2 regions of the Streptomyces sp. SP18BB07 genome follow, and region 1 is predicted to be linked to the other one. Evidence: predicted binding sites of a transcription regulator. Region 1 holds the regulator's gene; the other holds the start of a gene.
The links. The regulator HspR, encoded in region 1, represses chaperone genes until heat shock. The targets are predictions, from matches to a motif close to TTGAGNNNNNNNNNCTCAA.

Region 1 (7,929 bases):
GACCACCGGCAAGGCCAAGCTGAGCTGGGCGAAGAACAAGGAGATGGACCTCCGGGGCTACCGCGTGTACCGCCGCGCGGAGGGCGGGGCCTTCGCCGAGCCGATGACGACGACCACGGGTACGTCGTTCACGGACGCCACCCTCCCGGTCACCGGCGCGCGGTACCACTACGTGGTCCGCGCCCTCGACCAGGCCGGGAACGAGTCGCAGAGCACCGCGGAGAAGGCCGTCACCACCGTGGACCGGGTCGCACCCGGCGTTCCCCAGGGTGTGGACGTCACCGACGCTTCCGAGGACGGCGGCATCCGCGTCGGCTGGACGGCGGTCACGGGAGCGTCGTCGTACCGGGTGTACCGGGCTGCGAGCGCCGACGGCACCTACACCCGGGTCGGCACCACCGACCAGCTCTCGTACCGGGACGCCTCCGCCGAGCAGGGCGTCACCTACCACTACCGGGTGACCGCGGTCGACGCGGCGGGCAACGAGTCCGCGCGGTCCGCCTCCGTCGACGGGCGGCGCCGGGACGACACCCCGCCCTCCGCGGTCACGGGGCTGACCGCCACGCCGACCGAGTACGGCTTCGAACTGAACTGGGACGCCAACCCGACGCCCGACCTGGCCCGGTACGTCGTCTACGGTGGCGAACTCGTCGGCGACGAGGGCGAGAAGATGTGCTACGCGGGCGAGGTGGAGTGGCTGTCGGCCACCACGACCTCGTACGAGTACCGCACCGACCCGGACGGCGAGGAGCGCTGTTTCTTCGTCGACGCCGTGGACGACGACTGGAACTCGCACTACAAGTGGACCGGCGAGGCGGAGGTCGTGACGGCGACCGAACTGAACCCCGGGAGCTGACGCCAGCAACGGGCAGGGGCCCGGAGGTTCGTACGAACCTCCGGGCCCCTGCCCGTACTTGACGAGTCGTCAGACGAATGGCTGCCGAACCGTCAGTCGGACGACGTCTGCCGACCCTTCGGCCGCCACACCACCAACGCGCTGCTCTGCTGCACTTCCTGATACGGCACCAGATCGCGCCGGTACGACGCGTGGACCGCCGCCTCGCGCTGGCGCATGGCCGCGGCGGCGCCGTCGAGCGCGGCCTCCATCTCGGCCACCCTCGACTGGAGCGCGGCGACCTGGTTCTCCAGTTCGATGATGCGCTTGATGCCGGCCAGGTTGATGCCCTCGTCCTGCGACAACTGCTGGACGGTACGCAGCAGTTCGATGTCACGGGCCGAGTAGCGACGGCCCCGCCCGGCGGTGCGGTCCGGGGAGACCAGTCCGAGACGGTCGTACTGGCGCAGGGTCTGCGGGTGCAGACCGGAGAGCTGGGCGGCCACCGAGATGACGTACACCGGTGTCTCTTCCGTCAGCTCATAGGGGTTTCTACGGCGGCCGTCCATCACATTCATGCTCCCTTCGCGGCCTGGAACAGCTCCGCTCGCGGGTCCTCGCCCGCGGTCGCCTCGCGATACGCCTCCAGCGCGTCACGAGCCTTCCCCGACAGGTCCTTCGGGACACTCACCTCGACCGTGATCAGCAGGTCCCCCCGGGTGCCGTCCTTGCGGAAGGCGCCCTTGCCCCGGGCCCGCATCGTACGGCCGTTGGGGGTGCCCGGAGGCAGTTTCAGGGTGACCGGCGGTCCGCCCAGGGTCGGGACCCGGACCTCTCCGCCGAGTGCCGCCTCGGTGAACGTCACCGGGACGGTCACCGTGAGGTTGTCGTCCTTGCGGCCGAACACCGGGTGCGCATCGACGTGCACGACGACGTACAGGTCGCCCGCCGGGCCGCCCCGTTCGCCGGGGGCGCCCTTGCCGCGCAGCCGGATCCGCTGGCTGTCCAGGACGCCCGCCGGGATGCGGACCTGCATGGTGCGGGAGGACTTGGCGCGGCCCGAGCCCTTGCAGATCTCGCAGGGGTTCTCGGCGATCAGGCCCCGGCCCTTGCAGTCCGGGCAGGGGTCGGTCAGGGAGAAGCCGCCGCCGGAGCCCCGCGCGACCTGGCCGGTGCCGACGCAGGTCGGGCACACGCGGGGTGTGCCGTTGGCGTCGCCGGTGCCGGAACAGCCCTTGCAGGGCGACTGCGAGGACATCCGCAGGGGCACGGTCGCGCCCTCGATGGCCTCGGTGAAGCTCAGCGTGACCTCGGACTCGATGTCCTGGCCGCGCCGGGGCTGCACCCGCGTGGTGCCGGAGCTGCCCCGGTTGAACAGGCCGCCGAAGACATCGCCGATGCCCCCGCCGAAGCCGCCCGCCTGCCCCCCGCCCTGGGCGCCGCCGCCGAAGAGGTCGCCCAGGTCGAAGTTGAACGAGCCGCCGGCGCCGGGTCCGGGACGGAAGCCGCCGTTGCCGAAGAGGGCGCGGGCCTCGTCGTACTCCTTGCGCTTCTTGGGGTCACCGAGGATGTCGTTGGCCTCGGAGATCTCCTTGAAGCGCTCCTCGGCCTTGACGTTCCCCTTGTTGGCGTCCGGGTGGTACTCGCGGGCGAGCTTGCGGTACGCCTTCTTGATCTCGGCCTCGGTGGCGTCCTTGGGGACGCCGAGGACCTTGTAGTAGTCCTTCTCGATGAAGTCCTTGGTACTCATCCGCGACGTCCCTCCTTCCACCGGGTGTCCACTTCGTCGGCGTCAGCCCTCGTCCGGGCCACCGCTCTCCTTGTCGTCGGCCGCCTCGGCCTCCTCGGCCTTGGCGGTCTGCGCGCCGGGCTGCGGCTCGGCCACGGCCACCCGCGCGGGGCGGATGGTGCGCTCGCCGATGCGATACCCCGGCTGGAGAATCGCCACGCACGTCGTCTCGGTGACGTCGGGCGCGTAACTGTGCATCAGGGCCTCGTGGATCGTCGGGTCGAAGGGCTCGCCCTCCTTGCCGAACTGCATGAGTCCCATCTTCGCCGCCACGGTCTCGAGGGACTCGGCGACGGACTTGAAGCCGCCGACGAGTTCGCCGTGCTCCCGCGCGCGCCCGATGTCGTCGAGCACGGGCAGGAGTTCGGTGAGGAGGTTCGCGATGGCGATCTCCTTGACCTGGATCCGGTCGCGCTCGACCCGGCGACGGTAGTTCTGGTACTCGGCCTGGAGGCGCTGGAGGTCCGCCGTGCGCTCACCGAGCGCCGTACGCACCTGGTCCAGCTGCGCCGTCAGACCGGCCACCTGGGCCGTCGCTGCCGCGTCCCCGGCCGGGGCCGCCCCCTCCTGGGGGGCGGCCTTCGGCTCGGCGTCCTCGGAGCCGGAGGGGACATCAGGCTGCTGCGGCTGAGCCGACTGCGGCTGCTGCTCGTCGAAGCCCGGGGTCTCCTCCGTCACGCGGCACCGTCCTTCCGGTCCTCGTCGACGATCTCGGCGTCGACGACGTCATCGTCGGCCCTGGCGTCACCGGCGCCGGCGCCGGCCTCGCCGCCCGCGGCCTGCGCGGCCTGGGCGTCGGCGTAGAGGGCCTGGCCGAGCTTCTGCGAGACGGCCGCGACCTTCTCGGTGGCCGTGCGGATCTCGGCGGTGTCCTCGCCCTTGAGCGCTTCCTTCAGCTCGGCGACGGAGGCCTCGACCTCGGTCTTGATGTCACCGGGGACCTTGTCCTCGTTGTCCTTGAGGAACTTCTCGGTCTGGTAGACGAGCTGCTCGCCCTGGTTGCGGGTCTCGGCGGCCTCGCGGCGGCGGTGGTCCTCCTCCGCGTACTGCTCGGCCTCCTGGCGCATCCGGTCGACCTCGTCCTTCGGCAGCGAGGAGCCGCCGGTGACGGTCATCTTCTGCTCCTTGCCCGTGCCCAGGTCCTTCGCGGTCACGTGCATGATGCCGTTGGCGTCGATGTCGAAGGAGACCTCGATCTGCGGGACGCCGCGGGGCGCCGGCGGCAGACCGGTCAGCTCGAACATCCCGAGCTTCTTGTTGTACGCCGCGATCTCGCGCTCGCCCTGGTAGACCTGGATCTGCACGGACGGCTGGTTGTCCTCGGCGGTGGTGAAGATCTCGGACCGCTTGGTCGGGATCGTCGTGTTCCGCTCGATGAGCTTGGTCATGATGCCGCCCTTGGTCTCGATACCGAGGGACAGCGGGGTGACGTCGAGGAGCAGGACGTCCTTGACCTCACCCTTCAGGACACCGGCCTGGAGGGAGGCGCCGATGGCGACGACCTCGTCCGGGTTCACACCCTTGTTGGCCTCCTTGCCGCCGGTCAGCTCCTTGACGAGCTCGGCGACGGCGGGCATACGGGTGGAGCCACCGACGAGAACGACGTGGTCGATCTCGGACAGCGCGATGCCGGCGTCCTTGATGACGTTGTGGAACGGCGTCTTGCAGCGCTCCAGCAGGTCGGCCGTCAGCTGCTGGAACTGGGCGCGGGTGAGCTTCTCGTCCAGGTGCAGCGGGCCCTCGGCGGAGGCCGTGATGTAGGGCAGGTTGATCGAGGTCTCGGTGGAGGAGGACAGCTCGATCTTGGCCTTCTCGGCGGCCTCGCGGAGGCGCTGGAGGGCCATCTTGTCCTTGGCGAGGTCCACGCCGTGGCCGGCGCGGAACTGCTGCACCAGGTAGTCGACGACGCGCTGGTCCCAGTCGTCACCACCGAGGTGGTTGTCACCGTTGGTGGCCTTCACCTCGACGACGCCGTCGCCGATCTCCAGGAGGGACACGTCGAAGGTGCCGCCACCGAGGTCGAAGACCAGGATCGTCTGGTCGTCCTTGTCGAGGCCGTAGGCGAGGGCGGCGGCGGTGGGCTCGTTGACGATGCGCAGGACGTTCAGCCCCGCGATCTCACCGGCCTCCTTCGTCGCCTGGCGCTCGGAGTCGTTGAAGTACGCCGGGACGGTGATGACCGCGTCCGCGACCTTCTCGCCCAGGTAGGCCTCGGCGTCGCGCTTCAGCTTCTGCAGGATGAACGCGCTCATCTGCTGCGGGTTGAAGTGCTTCCCGTCGAGCTCGATCTTCCAGTCCGTGCCCATGTGACGCTTGACGGACCGGATCGTCCGGTCCACGTTCGTGACCGCCTGGCGCTTGGCCACCTCGCCGACGAGCACCTCACCGTTCTTGGCGAAGGCGACGACGGACGGCGTGGTCCTGGCGCCCTCTGCGTTGGTGATGACGGTGGGCTCGCCGCCTTCAAGAACGCTGACGACGGAGTTAGTCGTGCCCAGGTCGATGCCGACCGCACGTGCCATTTCAATTCCTCCAACAATGACTTGAGTGGAACGGACTCAAGTGTGCATGACGCCTCCCGATGGGTCAACAGACCTGAGTGGAGGAGACTCAACTCTTATGTTTTCCTTATACGCAACTGGCTGCTGACCTGCACGTATACGGCCACGGGGCAGGCGCTCATCGGGTACGAGAGTGACGTGCGGGGGTGGGGCTGCGGGTCGCCGAGGGGCGGGCGACGGGCGACGGGCGACGGGGAGAGCGGTGGAACCCCAGGGATCGCACCCCGCGCTCCCAGGCCCGCCAGGGCCTGCGCCCTTCAGGGGCGCGGGGAACTGCGCGAGAAGCCCCACCGGACCGGAGGCCGAACCGCTCCCGCGAGAGGAGCCGCCTCGCCGCCGACCGGGGCACCTGGTGACCTCGTCGATGCGCAGGCCCATCCCATGACGCAACGCCGACTCACCGGCGGCACCCGCCCCCTTAGCCCGCAGCAGCCGACCCCTCGCCCGCGAGCCGCCCCACGGCCGCCCGGGACCCACGCACAACCAGCCCAACCGGCAGGCACCCCGCCCCGGCCCCACCCGGCCCCAGCCCTACCCCACCCACCCCCTCCTCCCCAGTTCCGCCGTCTCCTGTTCCCGGAAGCGGTCGGGGCGGGGCGGTGGGCCGGGGGCGCGGCCCCCTGGGATGGGGTGGCGGCGGGTGAGCGGGGCGGGGGCGCGGTGGGCGCCCGTGGGAACGGCGCGGGGACCATTGACGCGCACGGAGGTCGCGGGCGTCGGTCTCGTCGTGGGCGGCGGGACGAAGAGCATGCCCAGGACGACCAGGCCGGTCGCCCCCGCCACCCACCACGCGGTGCGCGGCTGCGTCCACAGCATGTGGATGGCGAGCCCCACCCCCGTGGACCCCGCGGCCGCGACCCCCATCACGATCACCACCCCCGGCGGCGTGAGCCCGATCCGCCGCAGCCGGTGGGCGAGATGGTCCGGCCCGCCCCGCCACAACTCCCGCCCCGCCCGCTTCCGCGAGACCAGGACGAGGACCACGTCGGCGGTGGCCAGGGCCGTCAGGGCGAAGGGCGCCCCCACACCGGCCCCGTACCCGACGGCGTACACGTGCAGCACACCCCCCGCGAGCAGGAAGCCCACGAACAGCGCCCCGCACGTGCCGAGCACGACGCGCGCGGGCGGCCAGTTGTGCATCAGGAACCCGGTGAGCGCGGCGGCCAGCACGCTGAACAGCGTGGCCAGTCCGTCCATGACCTCGGCCGCCGCACACCCGCTCAGCGCGAACGCGGTGACCGCCCCGACCACCCCGAGCACCCCGTCGGAGCGCCCCATCCCCTTGAACCCGTGCACCACGAGGACGATCCAGACGACCCCCGCCATCCCGCCCAGCACGCCGAGTTCGCGGTACGGCACGACCAGCGCGGCACCGACGACCACCCCCGCCGCCCGCACCACGGCCGGCAGCCGCCACACATCACCGAGCAGCCCGAACACCCCGAGCCCGGCCCCGACGACGATCAGCCATCCGGCCTCGCGCCCGAGCGGAGCGACCCCGCTCCACTCCCCCACCCACGCCACGGCCCCCACCCCGCCCATCACCGCGAGGCCCCCGAGCAACGGCACCCGCCGCCCGCGCCGGCGCTCCGCGATCCCCAGCCGCAGCGCGGGCACGCGGACGGCCGCCGAGAGCACGGCGGTCAGCAACAGGGCGGAGGCGGCGGCGAGGATTCCATACAGCACGGATCCACGTTAGGTGGGAGTGTCACAATTTCTTACGAATAACACGATCGTTTTGAAACAGCACGATCACCCGAAACGCGACAGGCCGGTACTCAGGCAACCCTCAGCGACGCAGATCACCGCCCCCCTGGCTACAGTGCGGCTGAAGAACTGGGTAGTCTCAGACGGACTGCATAAGTTACTGCTTAGTAATCACCCTCGCAGGCCCGAGGAGCCCCGAAATGCAACTCGCCGCGATCATCGTGTCGCTGGTCCTGACCGTGGTCGGCGTCGCGCTGATCGCCCGAGCCGTGGCGCAGATCTACCGGTTCGTGAAGCTCGGTCAGCCGGTGCCGGCGGGCAGCCGTACGGACGACCCGAAGGCGCGCACGATCACCCTGGTCAAGGAGTTCCTCGGCCACACCCGGATGAACCGGTGGGGGATCGTCGGCTTCGCCCACTGGTTCGTCGCGATCGGCTTCCTGACGCTGCCGCCCACCCTCGCCCAGGCCTACGGCCAGCTGTTCCAGGCCGACTGGACGCTGCCGGTCATCGGCGGCTTCCTGCCGTTCGAGATGTACATCGAGTTCATCGGTGTGATGACGATCCTCGGCATCCTCGTGCTGATCGCCATCCGGCTGCTCAACCTGCCCTCCCGGGCGGGCCGCAAGTCGCGTTTCGCGGGCTCCAAGGCCTGGCAGGCGTACTTCGTCGAGTACGTCATCCTCACCATCGGCCTGGCGATCTACGCCCTGCGCGGCCTCGAGGGCGCCATCCACCACGTGGACCACTACGAGGCCGGCTACTTCGCCTCGTACCCGCTGGTCCTCGCCTTCAAGGACCTCGACCCGAACACCCTGCAGAACCTGATCTACTTCGTCGCGATGATCAAGATCGGCACCTCGCTGATCTGGATGATCACGGTCTCGCTGAACACCAACATGGGTGTCGCCTGGCACCGCTTCCTCGGCTTCCCGAACATCTGGTTCAAGCGGAACGCCGACGGCGCCACGGCCCTCGGCGGTCTCCAGCCGATGACCTCCGGCGGCAAGCCGATCGACTTCGCCGACCCCGGTGAC
Region 2 (7,929 bases), on a different contig from region 1:
TTACACGTCGCCCTGGTCGCCCTCGTCGTCCTTGGGCTTTTCGGCCTCGTCGACGTCCTCGGCCAGGCCGAGCTGCTCGACGAGCCACTTGTCGAACTCGATGGCCGCGCGTACCCAGCTCACCGTCGACGAGACGAAGTGCTCCAGGCTGACGCCGGTGCCGATCAGCAGCTGGGCCTCGCCGATGAGACGGACCGTGCCGTCGTCGTGGGTGTGGCTGTAGACCTTGGGCCACAGCGTGCGGCGGTTCCAGTCGTCGATGGTCTCCAGCAGGGCCGGCTTCTCGTCGATCTGGTGCGGGCGGTCGTAGAACGTACGCACCGAGAAGACCTGCTGGTCACCCTCGCCACGGAACATGAAGTACGTACGGAATTCCTCCCACGGCGCCGCGAGGTCACCCTCGTCGTCGACGACGTACTTCAGCTCCATCTGGTCCAGGAGCTGCTTCACGAGGTCCTGATCCGGGACCACGGGGCCGGGCGGCGGGCCGGGCTGCGGCTCGGGCTGGCCCCCGAAGTTCGGAATCGAGGACGGGTCGATGCTCACCGTGATTTTCCCTTCGTACGGATTCCGCCATCCTCCCCCATGCGGGGGCGGGAGTGGCAACCCCCGCCCCGCGTGGTTCGTCGCCCTTGGCCGGATCCGGGAGGGGATTCAGCTACGAGCGTGGCCGGGAACCTTTCGGGTACCCCCGGTCCATCACTTTCTGCCCTGCATGAGGAGAATCGGCGGGTGCGGCGCGGTCAGCCTTCCTCCATACGTGCCACCAGCCGCCATACGCCCGTCGACGGGTTCCGCATGTGGGCTTCACCGGTCGGATCGAGCTTCCGCGCATGCTCCACCGCATGGGCGCGACCTTCGCGGTAGACCGCGAAGTCGACCCGTGTCTTGTCGTATCCCGGCACATGTTTCTGGAGCAGTGGCAGCAGCTTCTTGTACGTCGCCACGTGCGCTGTCTGCGATGCGAAGTGCAGCAGCAGCCACAATTCGAAGCACGGGTTGGAGACCGCCACCATGATGCCCGCCTTGCGCGCGGCCGCGGCCGCCTCGGCGACATCCACGAACTGATCCACGTCGAAGACGCACCACACCTCGTCGAAGCTGCCCTTGCTGAGGCCGCGCTGTTTCTTGGCGTAGTCGACGAGCTGGGTCGGCGAGCAGGCCTTGCCGCGGACGACGACGGAGACGGCGGGGTTGCGGAGGTGTTCCCTCAGCCCCTGGAGGTACTGACGTTCGGTCTCCTTGCTGCCGCAGACGACGAGCATCGTCCGCGCGGACCTGCGGGTGGGGCCACGCCTGCGGCCCGACCCCTCACGCGGAAACGGCCTTGCCATGAGCCCCCCAGTACGCCCTGACCACGTCCTCCAGTGCCGTGTCCGGCAGGACGGGCACCGCGCCGTAGCTGCCGGCCAGATACCGGCGCTCGAAGTTCTCCCCCTTGCGGGGCTTGAAGTCGCTGAGCGGATACAGCTCGGACGCGCCGGTCTCCGCGCTCTTCTCGACGAACCAGATCTGGTCCCGGCGCAGGACCTCCTCGCCGAGCATGGTGCCGAGGAGTGTGGCGCTGTGCGTGGTGAAGATCAGCTGTGCGCCGCGGGGGTTGAGTTCCGGGCTCTGGAAGAGCTTCAGGAGCTTCGCGGTGAGGAGGGGATGCAGGCTGACGTCCACCTCGTCGATCCACAGCTGCTGGCCTTGGTGCACCGCCATCAACGCCCAGCTCATCAGGTTCAACCAGGTCTTGGTGCCCGCCGACTCGTCCTGCGCCGGGAGCAGGAACTCCTCGTCCCCCACGGTGTGCACGAACGCCATCTTCTTGCCAATGGCAGCCCTGGTGTCGGTCGACAAGTTCTCCCAGTCCTGGTGACGCCGGAGGATCTTGCTGATCGGGTCCTCGTCGCTGGTCTCGCGCACCCCCTGCACCCCGAGGTCGGCCGCCGTGAGCACGTCGGCCCCTCGTGCGAGTCCCGCCTCCTCGAAGACGGCGAGAACCCTGGCGAGCAAGGCACCTCCCTGAGTGATCGCGTGCCGAATGTCGTCCGAGACGACCGCGGCCCCCTTGATGGCCCGCCAAACCCTGCTCAGCTCCACGTGCGCGTTCTGCGCGGCGGCGGAGAGGTACAAGCTGTTCGGTCGCATCACGCGCTCGGCGGCGACCCGCTCACCGGACAGTGTCGTCCCGAAGGTCACGTCCATCGCCCGGCGTTCGAAGAGGACGCGCTTGCGGCCCCTGGGATAGGAGTAGAGCCACTCCTCCTCGACGCTGCGGTCCGAGACCGCGAACCCGTACACGTAGCGGACCTGGTCCACCAGCACGTCCACGGCGTACCTGGAGGGTTCGCGCCTGCTGTCGTGGTCCAGAAGGAACGGCCGCCGCTCGACAGGAGCATCGGGAAGCCACTGCGCCTGCGATTCCTCCACGGCTGCCAGGAAGAACCGGTACGCGTCCAGCACCGTCGACTTCCCCGACGCGTTCGCCCCGTAGATCGCCGCCACCGTCAGCGCGGGCCGCTCGTCCTCGTAGACGGGTACGAGATTCAGCTCCTGCGGCTCGCGCAGTGAGCCGTGATTGGCCACCCGGAAGCTGAGCAGCACGGCGGGTACACCTCACTTCCCGAGCTTGTGAACAAGTGATTCGCGCGATTGACCCTGTGTTCCCCATGCTAGTCCTCGTTCGCGAACGGATATAGGCCCGCCACCCACGAGGGTGACGGGCCTGCTTCGGCACAGGCGACTACAGCGTCTTGCCCGAAGTCTGCGCCGGTACCGGACCCACGATCAGGCCCTCTCCCTCGCCGAACGTGTCCACGCGGACCGTGTCGCCGTCCTTGATCTCGCCGGAGAGGATCTCCTTGGCGAGGCGGTCGCCGATGGCGGTCTGGACGAGGCGGCGCAGGGGGCGGGCGCCGTAGGCCGGATCGTTGCCCTCGTCGGCGAGCCAGGCCAGGGCCGCGGGGGTGATCTCCAGGGTGAGGCGGCGCTCGGCGAGACGCTTGGCGAGGCGGTCGATCTGGAGCTTCGCGATGCGCTCCAGCTCCGCCTTGTCCAGCGCGGAGAAGACGACCAGGTCGTCCAGGCGGTTGAGGAACTCCGGCTTGAAGGAGGCCCGCACCACGTCCATGACCTGCTGCTTCTTCACCACCTCGGTGGTGAGCGGGTCGACCAGGTACTGGCTGCCCAGGTTCGAGGTGAGGATCAGGATGGTGTTGCGGAAGTCGACCGTGCGGCCCTGGCCGTCGGTGAGGCGGCCGTCGTCGAGGACCTGGAGGAGGATGTCGAAGACCTCCGGGTGGGCCTTCTCCACCTCGTCGAGCAGGACCACGGAGTACGGGCGCCTGCGGACGGACTCCGTCAGCTGGCCGCCCTCCTCGTAGCCGATGTAGCCGGGGGGCGCGCCGACCAGCCGGGCCACGCTGTGCTTCTCGCTGTACTCCGACATGTCGATGCGGATCATGGCCCGCTCGTCGTCGAAGAGGAAGTCGGCCAGCGCCTTCGCCAGCTCCGTCTTGCCGACGCCCGTCGGGCCCAGGAAGACGAAGGAGCCGGTCGGGCGGTCCGGGTCGGCGATACCGGCCCGGCTGCGGCGTACGGCGTCGGACACCGCGCGTACGGCCTCGGTCTGGCCGATGAGGCGGCGGCCCAGCTCGTCCTCCATGCGGAGCAGCTTCTGGGTCTCGCCCTCCAGCAGCCGGCCCGCCGGGATGCCGGTCCAGGAGGCGACGACGTCCGCGATGTCGTCGGCGCCGACCTCGTCCTTGACCATGGTGTTCTTGGACGCGGCGGCCTCCTCCTCGGCCTCGGATGCCTCCTCCAACGCCCGCTCCAGCGTGGGGATCTCGCCGTAGAGGAGCTTGGAGGCGGTGTCGAAGTCGCCGTCGCGCTGGGCGCGTTCGGCCTGGCCGCGCAACTCGTCCAGTTTCTCCTTGAGTTCACCGACGGCGTTGAGGGACTGCTTCTCCTTCTCCCAGCGGGCGGTGAGGCCGCGCAGCTCCTCCTCCTTGTCGGCGAGGTCGCGGCGCAGGCGCTCCAGGCGCTCGCGGGAGGCGGCGTCGGTCTCCTTGTCGAGGGCCATCTCCTCCATGCGCAGCCGGTCCACGGACCGCTGGAGCTCGTCGATCTCGACGGGCGAGGAGTCGATCTCCATCCGGAGCCGTGAGGCGGACTCGTCGACGAGGTCGATGGCCTTGTCGGGGAGGAAGCGGGAGGTGATGTAGCGGTCGGAGAGGGTGGCGGCGGCGACCAGCGCCGCGTCCGCGATGACGACCTTGTGGTGGGCCTCGTAGCGGCCCTTGAGTCCGCGCAGGATGGCGATGGTGTCCTCGACGGTCGGCTCGGCGACCAGCACCTGCTGGAAGCGGCGCTCCAGCGCCGGGTCCTTCTCGATGCGCTCGCGGTACTCGTCGAGGGTGGTGGCGCCGACCATGCGCAGCTCACCGCGGGCCAGCATCGGCTTCAGCATGTTGCCGGCGTCCATCGCGGAGTCGCCGCCGGCGCCCGCGCCGACGACTGTGTGCAGCTCGTCGATGAAGGTGATGATCTGCCCGTCGGAGTCCTTGATCTCCGCGAGCACGGTCTTCAGTCGCTCCTCGAACTCGCCTCGGTACTTCGCGCCGGCGACCATCGCGCCCAGGTCGAGCGCGACCAGGCGCTTGTTCTTCAGCGACTCGGGCACGTCGCCCTTGACGATCCGCTGGGCGAGCCCCTCGACGACGGCGGTCTTGCCGACACCGGGCTCACCGATCAGCACCGGGTTGTTCTTCGTACGGCGGCTGAGCACCTGGACGACCCGCCGGATCTCCTGGTCCCGGCCGATGACGGGATCGAGCTTGCCCTCCCGCGCGGCGGCAGTGAAGTCGGTCCCGAACTTCTCCAGGGCCTTGTACTGGCCCTCCGGATCGGCGGTGGTCACCCGGCGTCCTCCCCTTGCCTTCTGGAACGCCTCCTGCAACTTCCTGGCGTTCGCCCCCTGCCGGGAGAGTACGTCCCCGGCCTGGCCGCCCTTCTCCGCGATCCCGATCAGGAGGTGCTCGGTGGAGACGTACTCGTCGCCCAGTTCCTTCGCCTTGGCCTGGGCCTCGGCGACGACGCTCAGCAGCTCGCGGTTGGGCTGGGGCGGCGAGACGGTGGAGCCGGTCACGCTGGGCAGGCCGGCCAGGATCTTCTCGGCGCCCGCGCGCACGGCCGCCTGATCGGCGTCGACGGCGGCGAGCAGGTCCGTGATGTTCTCGTTGTCCTGGCCCTGGAGCAGAGCCAGCAGCAGGTGGGCGGGGGTGAAGTCGGGGTGTCCCTCGGACACGGCCCGGTTGCTGGCCGCGTTGATCGCGTCCCGGCTCCTGTTGGTCAGCTCGGCGTCCACGTTCGCGTTTCCCTCCTTGCGTCAGCCGTTGCGTCGGTCGTCGGTGACAGTGACAGTGACAGTGACTTGGGCAACGTACACAAAGTTGAGTCTATTCCACTCAAGGTGGAGCCGGGAGTGTTCCCGCTAGATTCCAGGACGTGAGCACATACCGAGTGGATCCGGGTGATCCCGACGCCGCGTATCTCGCCTTCTGGCAGGAGCGCCATCTCTGCACCCTCACCACCCTCCGCGCCGACGGCAGCCCCCACGTGGTGCCGGTCGGGGTTACATACGAGCCCGGGGCGCGCCTCGCTCGGGTGATCACCAGCTCGACGAGCGCGAAGGCGCGGCATGTGCGCCTGGCCGGGGAGGAGGGCGCCCGGGTCGCCGTGTGCCAGATGGAGGGCAAGCGCTGGGCCACGCTGGAGGGGCGCGCGTTCGTCCGTACGGACCGCGAGCGGATCGCGGACGCCGAGCGGCGCTACGCCGAGCGGTACGGCAGGCAGCCGCGGGAGAACCCGCTGCGCGTGGTGATCGAGATCGAGCTGACGAGGGCGCTGGGGCGCGGCTGACGGGCGGCGGACGGACGGTGACCGCCCGCTTCCGGTTGGCCTTTTTCAGGACAGCTGAGCGGGCGGCGGGCCTGTGCCGATATCCGGGGACATCCTGAAATGTCCCCCGAACCTGCAGCGGCGTCACCGTGTTCAGGTCACGGTGACGCCGCTGCTGGGGGGAAGCGCCTGAGCGATTTGAAACGACGGGGGAATCGCTTCAGGCACTGCGGGGGGTGGCTGAGACGGCCGTGGAGGCCGGGGCCTCCGGCTCGGCGAGCCGGTGGTCGCGCTGGTCGAGATTGACGAAGACCATCCCGTACCGAACGGCACACCGTACTGGCTGCGGCGCGCCGCGCGGTCGCCGCAGACACCGGTACGCCCGGATGTCCTCGTCCTCGTCCCGGGTCACCACCACCGGTTCGCCGAACACGGTCACCATCAACGAGTCACCGCTGTGGGGGATGGCGGTGGCCAGGTCGATGAAGTGCCAGCCGGAGCGATAGGCGGTCGCCATCTCGCGCCGGAAGGAACGGTCGTCGGGAGGAGTCGTCATCGGTCAGCCCCAGCTACTGTCGGCCGGCAGCGCGGGCGTCACACCCCAGCTGCTGTCGCTCTCGTCGCTGGCAGCAGCGGAAATGTGCACCGAACCCCGGCTACCGTCGGTCCGGTCATCACCCTTCGCACCAGCAAGGCCACTCAGAGTCCCGAAGGCCACAACGGCGGAGAAGGCGGCGACAAGCACCGAGCGAAGCATTCTGTTACGCATAGTCGGCTTCGTCCTCACTTGAAGGTCCCCTCTTCCCCCGTCGGATACGACGATGGCGCATTCGGGCACGTCATGGCCACACAATCGATGCATCATGTTCCTGCATGTTCAGGACCCTGGGGGGTGGAGATTTGGTGATAAATGGGATTAACGCGACACATCCCCATGCGGTGACCGAACTGTGCGAGGAGGGCAGCCGTGTCTACTCCACCGCCCTGCGCGCAGGGCGCATAGCGCGCGTCGATGTCGAAGCCGCCCCCTGTCTGATGGAGTTCGGACTGCTGCACCCCGACATCGACGACGTGAATTGGCTACGTCCCGTTCCACCCTCGGTCGCACTGGCTCAACGGCTCAACCCCATCGAGCAGGAGATCACCGACCGCAGACGGCTCTCCATCCAGTTGGCCGACGCATTCGAGCCGTTCATGGCCATGAGCGCCCAGGCGACCGCCGCCACCCACGCGATCACGGTGCTGGAGGGGCTCGACCGCATCAACGCGGCCCTCGACCTGGCCACGGTCCAATGCCGGGTGGAAATGCTCACGGTGCAACCGAGCGGGCGTCGCCTCGAACACATCCTCAAACAAGGACTCGAACGCGACAGAGCCCTGACGGATCGAGGCGTGCGGATCCGGACCCTCTACCAGCACACGGCCCGGTACAGCCCCGAGACACAGGCCTACGTAGATCAGTTCTCCAACGACAAGGTGGAGTACCGCACCATCGACGAACTCGTCGAGAGACTCATCATCTGCGACGAGACCGTGGCCTTCATCCCGACTCGTGACGACCGGCAAGTGGCGCTGGAACTGCGCCATCCCGGCCTCGTCCGCTACCTGATCAAGGTCTTCGAGTTCATGTGGGGTCGCTCGATCCCACTGAACGCCGGCGCCCCCTATGAGACAGCGCCCGACGGCATCACGGACATCCAGCACTCCATCGCCAAGCTGCTCGTCGAAGGCCACGTGGACGAGGCCATAGCCCGCCGCCTGGGCATGAACGTCCGCACCTGCCGGGCCCACATTGCCAAGCTGGCGACGGCGTTGGGCAGCGGGAGCAGGGCGCAACTCGGCTATCTGATAGCGCAGTCGGGGATTTTGGAGCAGGAGAACTGAACAACATGGGACAGGGGTTGCACAACGTCACCGAGGGGCACGATCACGGGCCGGCGGAGCTGTGTGAGGCGGGTCTGGCCCTGTACGGGCGGGCGCTACGCGAAGAGAGGGTCCCGGTGGAGGACTCCGCTCACTCTCCCTGCCTGCTCCGCTTAGGGC

Region 2: a site for HspR is predicted at 5,439-5,457, ahead of clpB (ATP-dependent chaperone ClpB). Genes of this name have one in related genera too.

Annotation. Positions count from the first base shown of each region.
Region 1 covers NZ_JAQYWT010000359.1:123,586-131,514, reverse strand. The annotation lists partial or broken gene PUR53_RS38395 (fibronectin type III domain-containing protein) at 1-856, shown strand, start outside; gene PUR53_RS38390 (heat shock protein transcriptional repressor HspR) at 949-1,404, opposite strand; gene dnaJ (molecular chaperone DnaJ) at 1,410-2,585, opposite strand; gene grpE (nucleotide exchange factor GrpE) at 2,628-3,302, opposite strand; gene dnaK (molecular chaperone DnaK) at 3,299-5,146, opposite strand; gene PUR53_RS38370 (MraY family glycosyltransferase) at 5,717-6,871, opposite strand; gene PUR53_RS38365 ((Fe-S)-binding protein) at 7,093-7,929, shown strand, end outside.
Region 2 covers NZ_JAQYWT010000342.1:431,574-439,502, forward strand. The annotation lists gene PUR53_RS33090 (YbjN domain-containing protein) at 1-546, opposite strand; gene PUR53_RS33095 (RloB family protein) at 744-1,334, opposite strand; gene PUR53_RS33100 (AAA family ATPase) at 1,312-2,592, opposite strand; gene clpB (ATP-dependent chaperone ClpB) at 2,732-5,353, opposite strand; gene PUR53_RS33110 (pyridoxamine 5'-phosphate oxidase family protein) at 5,494-5,907, shown strand; gene PUR53_RS33115 (hypothetical protein) at 6,107-6,442, opposite strand; gene PUR53_RS33120 (helix-turn-helix transcriptional regulator) at 6,760-7,770, shown strand; gene PUR53_RS33125 (helix-turn-helix transcriptional regulator) at 7,776-7,929, shown strand, end outside.